Regions from separate parts of the Thalassotalea castellviae genome, predicted to be linked through region 1. Evidence: predicted binding sites of a transcription regulator. Region 1 holds the regulator's gene; each other region holds the start of a gene.
What was found. Region 1 encodes sigma-54, which starts transcription at its own class of promoters, with help from an activator protein. Its sites were predicted from a motif close to GTTGGCACGNNNNTNGNNT; they were not measured.
Positions count from the first base shown of each region.

Region 2: a site for sigma-54 is predicted at 1,950-1,968, ahead of RM573_RS15955 (BON domain-containing protein). Genes of this name have one in related genera too.
Region 3: a site for sigma-54 is predicted at 1,093-1,111, ahead of RM573_RS08095 (PEP-CTERM sorting domain-containing protein). Genes of this name have one in related genera too.

Region 1 covers NZ_JAVRIF010000003.1:45,317-48,606, forward strand. Annotated here, with positions in the region: gene ptsN (PTS IIA-like nitrogen regulatory protein PtsN) at 1-297, opposite strand, end outside; gene hpf (ribosome hibernation promoting factor) at 325-612, opposite strand; gene RM573_RS06550 (RNA polymerase factor sigma-54) at 636-2,144, opposite strand; gene lptB (LPS export ABC transporter ATP-binding protein) at 2,212-2,943, opposite strand; gene lptA (lipopolysaccharide transport periplasmic protein LptA) at 2,940-3,290, opposite strand, start outside.
Region 2 covers NZ_JAVRIF010000011.1:56,184-59,473, reverse strand. Annotated here, with positions in the region: gene RM573_RS15965 (diacylglycerol kinase family protein) at 1-776, opposite strand, end outside; gene RM573_RS15960 (hemerythrin domain-containing protein) at 821-1,252, opposite strand; gene RM573_RS15955 (BON domain-containing protein) at 1,360-1,914, opposite strand; gene RM573_RS15950 (sigma-54 interaction domain-containing protein) at 2,176-3,290, opposite strand, start outside.
Region 3 covers NZ_JAVRIF010000003.1:390,007-393,296, forward strand. Annotated here, with positions in the region: gene RM573_RS08090 (hypothetical protein) at 1-754, opposite strand, end outside; gene RM573_RS08095 (PEP-CTERM sorting domain-containing protein) at 1,158-1,937, shown strand; gene RM573_RS08100 (serine hydrolase domain-containing protein) at 2,086-3,282, opposite strand.

The DNA of each region.
Region 1 (3,290 bases):
AATATCGACGGGTCTATTATCTATCGCATCAAAATCAATTGGAGACTCTGTTGTGGCAATCACGACAACGACTTTACCCCCATCAGTTAATCTACCGTGTGGGATCGCGATACCATTACCTATCCCAGTTGAACCCATTTTTTCACGTGCCATTAGACTTTCAAGCAGTGAATAAGTGTTAAAATCAGTATAAGACTCGGCAGCTTTTTCACATAATAATTCTAAAATACGCTTTTTGCTAGTAGCATGAACTGCACACAAGGTGCAGTTCTCGTTAATAAGTTCAGTTAATTTCATAATGCTCGTGTTGAAATAGACGATGGATTAATGTTGGTTGATTTTGCCTTTGTACTTTAAAACTTGTTTATCGAGTTTATTAACTAAAGCATCGATTGAAGCATACATATCGGCATTTTCGGCTTTTGCGTGTATTTCTGTTCCGTTAAGGTGGGCTGTTGCTTCCGCAATTTGATTCAGCTTTTCTACCGTCAATACCACATGAACATTATTTATATGATCAAAATGTCGTTCTAACTTGGCAAATTTTGTATTGACACTTTCACGTAAAGCTTCAGTAATTTCAACATGATGACCAGCAAGATTAATTTGCATAAGCTTAGATCCTTATTTAGTTGTTAAAGTAGACTTTTTCGTTGGTTAGAAGGAGGAATTGACAATGATTCTCGATACTTGGCAATGGTTCTTCTGGCGACATTAATGCCTTGTTCTGCAAGTAATTCCGCCATTTTACTATCACTTAATGGTTTGGCTGGAATTTCTGCAGCGACCAACTTTTTAATTAAAGCTCGAATTGCGGTGGATGAACATTCTCCACCATTTTCTGTGCTTACGTGGCTAGAGAAGAAATATTTTAATTCAAAGATTCCTCTAGGTGTATGCATATATTTTTGGGTCGTAACACGGGAAATAGTGGACTCATGCATATCTACCGCTTCTGCAATATCATTGAGTACCATAGGTCGCATTGCTTCTGGCCCGTGTTCAAAGAAGCCTTGTTGGCGTTGTACAATGCAGTTAGAGACTTTTAACAATGTATCATTTCGGCTTTCTAAGCTTTTAATAAACCATTTAGCTTCTTGTAGGTTTGAACGTATAAACTGACTGTCTGTCGATGATTTCATATTTCGTGCCATGGAGGCATATTGCTGATTAACCGATAGTCGTGGTGCTGTATCTGGGTTTAATTCAACCATCCAACGACCATTTTTCTTTTCGACCGAAACATCAGGGATGACATATTGATCATCACCTTTAATGACACTATCACCTGGTCTTGGATCCAGCGATTGAATTAGCTTGATCACTTCGCGTAGTTGATCTTCTTTTAAACGCGTTTTCCGCATGATTTGGCGATAATCTCGGTTACCTAATAAGTCGATATATTCATTAATGATCAGCTTACTTTCTTTTAACCAAGGCGTTTCTTTATCAAATTGATTTAATTGAATGGTTAAACATTCTGAGATAGAGCGAGCCCCAACGCCAACAGGATCAAACATATTAATACGTTTAAGTACGGCTTCAACTTCATCAAGTTCAACTTCTTCATTGCCCATCGCTTCAAGAATTTCTTCAACACTGACTCTTAAATAGCCAGCATCATCGATGGCATCAATAATAGCCGTCGCGATGGCAAGGTCCGTTTCTGAAAATGGCGTTAACTCCATTTGCCAGCGTAAATGGTCTTGAATGGAGTCCGTTGTTTCGCCCTGATAAGTATAATCTTCTGAAGCAGGTGCACTGGCACCGGTATTTGAAACGCCAGCACTGTAGCTTTCTTCCCAGGTAGTGTCTATGTTGAGCTCTTCAGGGATCTCAGATTTATCCATAGCTTCCGTTGTACTAATTTCATCGATAGTAGGAGCTGAATCTTCACTGCCGTCGGATGTTTTAGTGTTTTGTTCTGTTACACCAGCAGAAAATGCTTCTTCTAAGTTATCCGATTGCGCATCATTGTCACTTGGGGTTGATTCATCTACTTCTAATAATGGATTACTTTCAAGAGCTTCTTGGATTTCTTGCTGAAGATCCAACGTCGACAATTGCAAAAGCTTAATCGCTTGTTGCAATTGTGGAGTCATGGTGAGTTGTTGTCCTATTCGGAGCTGCAGACTAGGGCGCATTTATCGTATTATTTTCCTATTTTCTAGCTTCATATTGATTTTTACTTTTTATCAAAGCTTTGTGTAACTATAGCGTGAATTGCTCACCAAGGTATACATCTCTTACTTGTTGATTCGCAAGAATTTGATCTGCATTGCCTTCCGCGATTAATTCACCGTGACTAACAATATATGCATGCTCACAAACGTCTAATGTTTCACGAACATTGTGATCTGTGATTAAAATTCCAATGCCACGTTGTTTTAAGTGTAGGATAATTTTTTTTATATCACCTACTGAAATTGGATCAACGCCAGCAAAAGGCTCATCAAGTAAGATAAATTTGGGCTCTGCCGCTAGTGCTCTCGCAATTTCAACTCGGCGTCGTTCGCCACCGGATAAGCTCATGCCTAAATTATCTTTGATATGACCTATATTAAATTCTTCAACGAGATGCTCAAGCTTTTCTTCTCTACTGATATCATCTAAATCTTTACGGGTTTGCAAAATCGCCATAATATTTTCATAAACCGTTAGCTTACGGAAAATGGAAGCTTCCTGTGGAAGGTATCCGATACCTTTTCGGGCTCTTTCATGCATAGGGAGTAAAGTAATATCTTCATCATTTAAGATGATTGAACCGCTATCACTATTGACTAAACCAACTATCATATAAAACGAAGTTGTTTTACCGGCACCATTTGGACCGAGCAATCCGACAACTTGGCCTTCTTGCACTTTCATACCAACGTTCTTTACGACTTTTCGGCCTTTGTAGGCTTTTGCCAAATTATTGGCAATTAAGGTGGCAGTGGTCATTTATTTTTATTATCCAACGATTTTTTATCTAACTTTTTTTTCTCAAGGTTTTTCGGTTGTAATACCGTTTGTACTCTAGCATTGTCGTCACTGCTTGCCTGTACTTGTTCGGTCAAAAAATTATAACTGATAGTGGTGCCACTGACTTTGCTGCCTTCTTGACGAAGTTCAGCATTTCCTGAAATCATCACCGTATTTTTTTCAGGTTGATATTTAATTTCATTTGCTTGCAGATAAATAGGCGTTCCGTCTTCCAATATTTGTTCGAACGTTGCTGGTTGCCCTTTGGCAATATATGTTTTTTCGTTACTCGTGGCTTCTGTCACAACTTGCACTAGGTCTGCTTT
Region 2 (3,290 bases), on a different contig from region 1:
TGTTGATAAGTTTGCCATTTTCCTCCGCCGGACACCGGATTAATAATTAACCACGTTGGTGATTGAAGTTGGAGTTGCTTGTTGTTTTGGATAGCATGTAATATTTTTAGCTGCGCTCTATTAAGGTTTGCTGTACTTCTGATTTGATTAAGCGAGGTTAGCACTTGTTCTACTGACAAGCTTGTATCTTTACTTAAAATATAAGCGGCGACGACAAATACCGAGCGACCTCTTCCTAAGGCACAATGGACAACAACCGCATTTGATTGTGATATTTGTACATCTATCCAATTGAGCGCGTGAAACAATTGCTTTAACGAAGGTACTTGATGGTCCAGTGTCGGAATATTTAAGTAATCAAACTTTTTATCTGTCATGGCGCTTTCTAACCCAACAAACTCAGCCGTAACATCAACAATACAACTGATACCTTGTTCATTCAGAGTGTGCAAGTCTTCGCTAAATAAGCGGCGAGAAAGGTACAAATTGTCCTGTACTTTTTGGATCGCAGGCGCTTTATCATGTCTTCTTGCCCAAGCATTATATATTTTTGCACCCGTAAGAAAGGGAATAAATGCCCATTGTATCCAAGCTGAAATTTTACCGTCTTGGCTTTTTCTAAATATTGAAGGCATTTCAAAAGTATAAGCTATGGAAACTAACAGCAAAGAAAGTCCAAGCCATATTAATAGCGCCTGAAACAATACGAAAGATAAATAAAAAGCCATCAAAAAACATAGCAATGCCGCAGTTACATAGTATTTAACGATAAACATTTAGCCCTCCAGATAATTAATCAAAGATACAATTTGAATGGCAGTTAAAGTGCCATTTCTTGGTCATATTGCTCAGCTAATTTTACTTTTTGGTTATCTGTAAGTGCTTTACCTGCCATTTGGAAAAAGCTTCTCTCTTCTTCTTCTAAATGATGTAACACTTTATGCTGAAGTTTTTTTGCCAGCGTTAACCATGCGGGTGAATTTAAGTCCGTAGCGTCAAGCTCTTCGATAATTTTGTCAATAGTATGATGCTCTGCAATACCATGGCGAGTTAGCTCAATGGTTTGGTCATTCTCTATTAAGGGGGCATAAAAGTATCGTTCTTCGGCACTTGAGTGATTTTCAAGTTCTTCTTTTAGTAATAAGTAAAACTCGGCCCGTGTTTTAGAACCTGGGGATGTTTTCAATATTATCTCAAGCAGTAAGCGTTGTTTTTCATGGCTGTCTTTTAAGGCGTCAAATATAGTATGCATGTCATCTCCATGATTAGTTACAGAGATAACAATCGAAGCAAACGCTTCAAATTGTTATCTCATTGAGTCAGGTTAATTGGTTAATATGTTATTGAGAGTTAACTTGTTTAGTGACTAACAATCGTTAATTCATCTTCGACTTCTTTCACGTCATTAGTGTTTTGAGCAATTGAGACGACTAGATCATGCTCAGTGTCAGAATAGACTTTCCCTGATAAAGTAACCACGCGATCTGTTGTGTCTACATCGATATCTGTGCCATCTATATTTTGATCCATCAATAATTTTGTTTTGACTACGGTATTAATTTTCGCATCCGTTAAAGTGTTGATGGTTTTTTCTTGTAGAGAAATAGCCGGATCAGACATCACAGTTAAGTGATTATTAACGCTTTTCACTTGCTCAAGAGTGAGTAGTAATTCTTCTGCAAGGTCTTTTTCTATTTCGCTATCTACTTTACCTGTAAGCGTTATTACTTGATGATTAACGTCGGTATTAATATCAAATGCATTTAAATTAGTATTAAACATTAAAGTTGTTTCAGCCTTACCGTCAATCCATGCATCAAGCGCTTTATCTTGCCACTTTTGAGCGGCAAGTAACGAAGGTGATGACAATAAGAATCCACAAATCAAGATTGGTTTTGTTAAATTGAACTTCATCAGTTATCTCCTTTTGTTGTAAGGTATTAACCATAAAGCAGTGATTGTGCCAGACAAGTTAAGTCATTGTTATTTAATCAATAACTTGGTTTTTGTTAAAAGGTAAAAGGAGAGGGAGGTCAAAAGTGTGAAAAAATTACATGAGCTATTTGTAATTATTATCAGGATATAATTATCGCTTACTCATTCATTTGAGTGAACAAAGATCGTTAAGCGGCCATCAGTTCACGATTGATTTTAGTTCAGTACTTATTCGTGACGCTATTCTTGTGGTTTTTCTGAATCGTCGTATTTTTCAAGTTTGTTATATAAGGTTTTTACACTAATATCTAATAAGCGAGCCGTGTCACTTTTGTTACCTTGTTGTTGTTCCAAGGTTTCAAGAATTGCTTGCTTTTCGACTTGTGCAAGAGGGACACCTACCGGAACATTCAAATTGTCTTGGTTTTGTTGTTCTGTTAATACAATGTGATCAGTATCGATCATATCGGTTGCAAGAATATAGGCGCGTTCTATCGAGTATTTCAGCTCTCTTACATTACCCGGCCAGTGATAATCGCTTAGCTTGGCAATTGCCGCTTCTGAAATTGGTTTATTTAAATTTTCATCATTATTTTTGTAAGCTAGAAAGTGTATTGCCAAGCCTTGAATATCATCGCCTCGGCTTCGTAATGGTGGCACGTGTAATAAAAATTGAGCTAACCTAAAATAAAGATCTTCTCTAAAGATACCATCGGCGACTGCATCGGCTAAATCTCGATTCGTTGCCGCGATAATGCGAACATCGGCATGTAATACTTTATTACTGCCAACCGGTGAGTAATCGCCTGTTTCTAAGACACGAAGCAGTTGTACTTGAAGTTCTTCTGGCATTTCGGTGACTTCGTCAAGAAATAACGTGCCTCCTTTTGCTTGAGTGAAATAGCCATCTCTTGCGTGATGGGCGCCGGTGAATGCACCTTTTATATGACCAAAAAGATCACTGCTAGCTAACTCTTGGCTTAAAGCACCACAGTTAACAGCAATAAATGGTTTTTCTGCTCTTTCGCTAGCATTATGCAAAGTATGAGCAACGAGTTCTTTGCCAACACCACTTTCACCAACAATTAACACACTAGTATCAAAGGTCGCCACTTTTCGCACACTTCGATAAAGCTTTTTCATCACTCGCGAAGAGCCGTATAAAAGTCCGAACTGATCTAAGTTACTCGACTTTACGACGTGGCTAGCGACATGACTTAATTGCGATTCGTCGAAAAATTCTTCCAAAAGCTCATCAATATGCGTCACTTCAATCGGGGTGCGATAGTGGTAAGCTGCGCATTTTAATACCGCTTTATCGAGTAATTCGTTGGGCATCCCTTCACTGAGGAAAA
Region 3 (3,290 bases), 340 kb from region 1:
TCTTACTCGTTGTTTTAATTACAGCATTAAAGGCCTTGACCATCTTTGCTCCTATCTTTGATTTTGAGCATAAAATGTTGCCAAGCATATAATTAGGGGCTTCTTTTAGTGGAAAACTCTCAATAACTGTATTGTCTTCCTCTGAGTAAAAACCAAACACGTTAGGGTATTCAATTGATATATCAAATCGTGCTTTTTCGATCATATTTACTATGCCTCTATTCGCTTTACTCGCATGACGTTTCCAGAAAAAATGAGCGTTTTCGGGAGAATTAATTAATGAATCTATTTCAACGCCATAACTTCGACCGCCAACAATGCCAAATTTAATTCCAGCGACTGTATTGATAATATCGTAAATAGAGACAGTCTTTTGTTGAGTCACTAACTGCCTGACTTTTTGGAAATAGGGGGAATTTTTATTGATGTATAATCGCAAGCCTGGGAAAACAGTTTGAGGTATTTGGGTACTATAACTAAATTCATTTCTTTCTTTTGTGGTGAGCTTATTCCCAATGCAGACATTTTCTTGATGTTTGATCAGAGTAAAACCGCGTTTAACAGGAACGTGTAATTTTTTAAAAAAATACTGTGAATTTAAGTGAGCTGCTAAAAGATTAAAAGTACTGGTGTCTATATCAAGTACTTTGTTTTTCGCAGTGACATTATTTTGTGGTGCATCAGTAACCCAAACTATTTCAGTAGCAAGCGATTGGCTAGTAATAAAAAGAGAATAAAATGAAAAGGTCACCATTATTTTATGTAACGATAAACAAGGTAAATTTTTAATTCATTTCCCATCCAATAAACTCTGTTAATTATTAATGTATAACACTTTTTTAAACTAATAAGAAATAGATAGTCAAACTCAATGGTTAATATAGCTTGCTGCTTAATTATTCATCGTAATGAAAATATTTATCTTAACTGAATTTATTTACATCAAAAAAGTGCTTAATTACTATCAAAAAAATTGCACTGAAAGTTGTATATATGTTCAATAATTTTACACTTTTAAATTGTTATTATATTTTTTCTTTTTATCTATTTGAAAAATAAGTGTTTATTTATGTGGCATGCTCTCTGCCTAATGTTGGCTGATGTATTGAAATATACAATAAAACATGGATTAATTATTTTTTAAATAAAGGTTACATATGAAATTATCTCACATTATTTTTGGTTGTTCACTGACTGCCCTGACCGCTGTTTCAAATGCTGGCGTAATTTATTCAGAAGGTTTTGAAGGGAATGACAATACATGGTCTGCATATCATAGCCCTGTTATCAATACTCCTTCTGGTGCCATTACCGCTAGCGATGGCAATAACTATGGTCTAATTGATACATCAGTCGGGGGAGCAACTGGAGCATATACTTTTTTTAGTGGCTCTAGTTCAGTCTTTGGTAATGGTTTTAGCACCAGTCTTGATGTGTTTATTGATCCTACTGTATGGGCAATTGGTGATGGTTTTGATTATTCATCAGCAGTAAATAACCAAAGTGGCGTTCATAATAGAGATTTTATATTTAACGCTGGTCAAACAACAAATAATGGTTTTGTGATTAATGCTTCTAACAACAGTGGTTTTGACTTTAATGAAGGGTCATTAATAAACAGTGATTATTATGAAGTAACTACTGCGGGTTGGTACACACTAGAGCACGTTTTTTATAATCAAGGTGGGGTGCTAGCCGTTGATTTTAATATTTTAGATGGCGTTGGTGCACTGCTTCACACTGAAACACGTTCTACAGCAGCAGATGATATTGCCACTGTTATCGGTGGTAATAGATATGGCTGGGTAACATATACTGATATGTCATTAGCTATTGATAATTCAACGTTAAGTATTACTGAAGTACCTGAGCCTTCTACATTGGCTATTTTTGCGTTAGGTATCTTAGGTTTAGCATCACGTCGATTTAAGAAATAACTATTCTTAACCAGTTTATAATATTTAAAAAACACCAATGATGATTGGTGTTTTTTTTTGAATTATAAAAAACTTCAACCTAAATTGAAGCTAGGTTCTGAGCAGAGGCTATTTGAGATTTAAACGGTCAAACCAACTTAGTGACTGATCACAAACTGGCTATGCTTTTTGTTGAGCTTAATTGCCTATGAGTTTGAGACCAAAAATGACTAGAAATTTGATTAATGGCATTAGACTCTGCATTAAAAAGTATTGCAAAACCAATACCTGAATTTGGTGAGTAACCTATATCCGCTCTAAAACCTTCTACCCAACCAGAGTGATATATTAATTCAGTGTTGGCTAATTGATATATTCGCCAACCATAACCATAATGCGCATCAGTTAAATATTCACGCCAAAATCTTCTTCGTAAATCTCTTTTGGTTTTGACTCGTGGAGTTGTGACTTCTTTGATAAGTTTCTCTGATATAACTTTTGGGTTATGTCCTAAATTTGCAATTAACCATTGAGCTAAATCAGAAATGCTCGAATTAACGCCCGCCGCAGGAGCAACGTTATAAAAATCAGGTTCGACATTAACTTTGCGCCAAGTATATTTCTTTAATTTTTTGCCATGTTTATCTTTATGTTTGGATAAGGTAGTTTTTCTGAGTACGTGTGGTTTAGCTGAGTTTTGTTGTTGGCTGAACTCTTCAATACCTACAGAACTATCATTCATTTTAAGTGGTTTAAAAATTCTTTCTTCCAGTAACGTTGAGTAGCTTTTATTCTGACTCGTTTCAATAGCAGGTTGTAACAATCCATAAAGTATATTTTGATACCCATAGCACTTCTCAGGCTGGCAAATAGGGGCTATTCGATTAAAACGACCAATAATTTTATCCATACTCCAGTTTTCGTGGAGTAAGTTGTCATAAGCATTTGGCATCAATCCACTTGAATGACTTAATAAATGTTTAAGTTGAATTTTTTCTGCAGCCCCTTTTTTTGCTAATGAAAAATGTGGAACATATTTAGTAATAGGATCGGATAAATTGATTACTTGCTCTTGTGCTAGCATCGTTGTAATCGTTGATGCAAAGGTCTTTGAAACCGACGCCAAACGAAATATAGTATGTTTATCAATAGGTTGAGATTTTTCTTTGTCAATATAACCAAATGTTTCTAGGGCTATAATTTTGTTGTTTTTTACAATGACATAAGCAGCACCCGGAATACTATATTTTTGGAGTTGTTGAGCAACATACGTTGAAAATTCATTATTTACCTCAACAAGTGGCTTAGCCTGTGAAAGCGAACTGAAAAAAATAAGGAAAAAAATACAATAAACTCGAGCAAACACGGCTATGT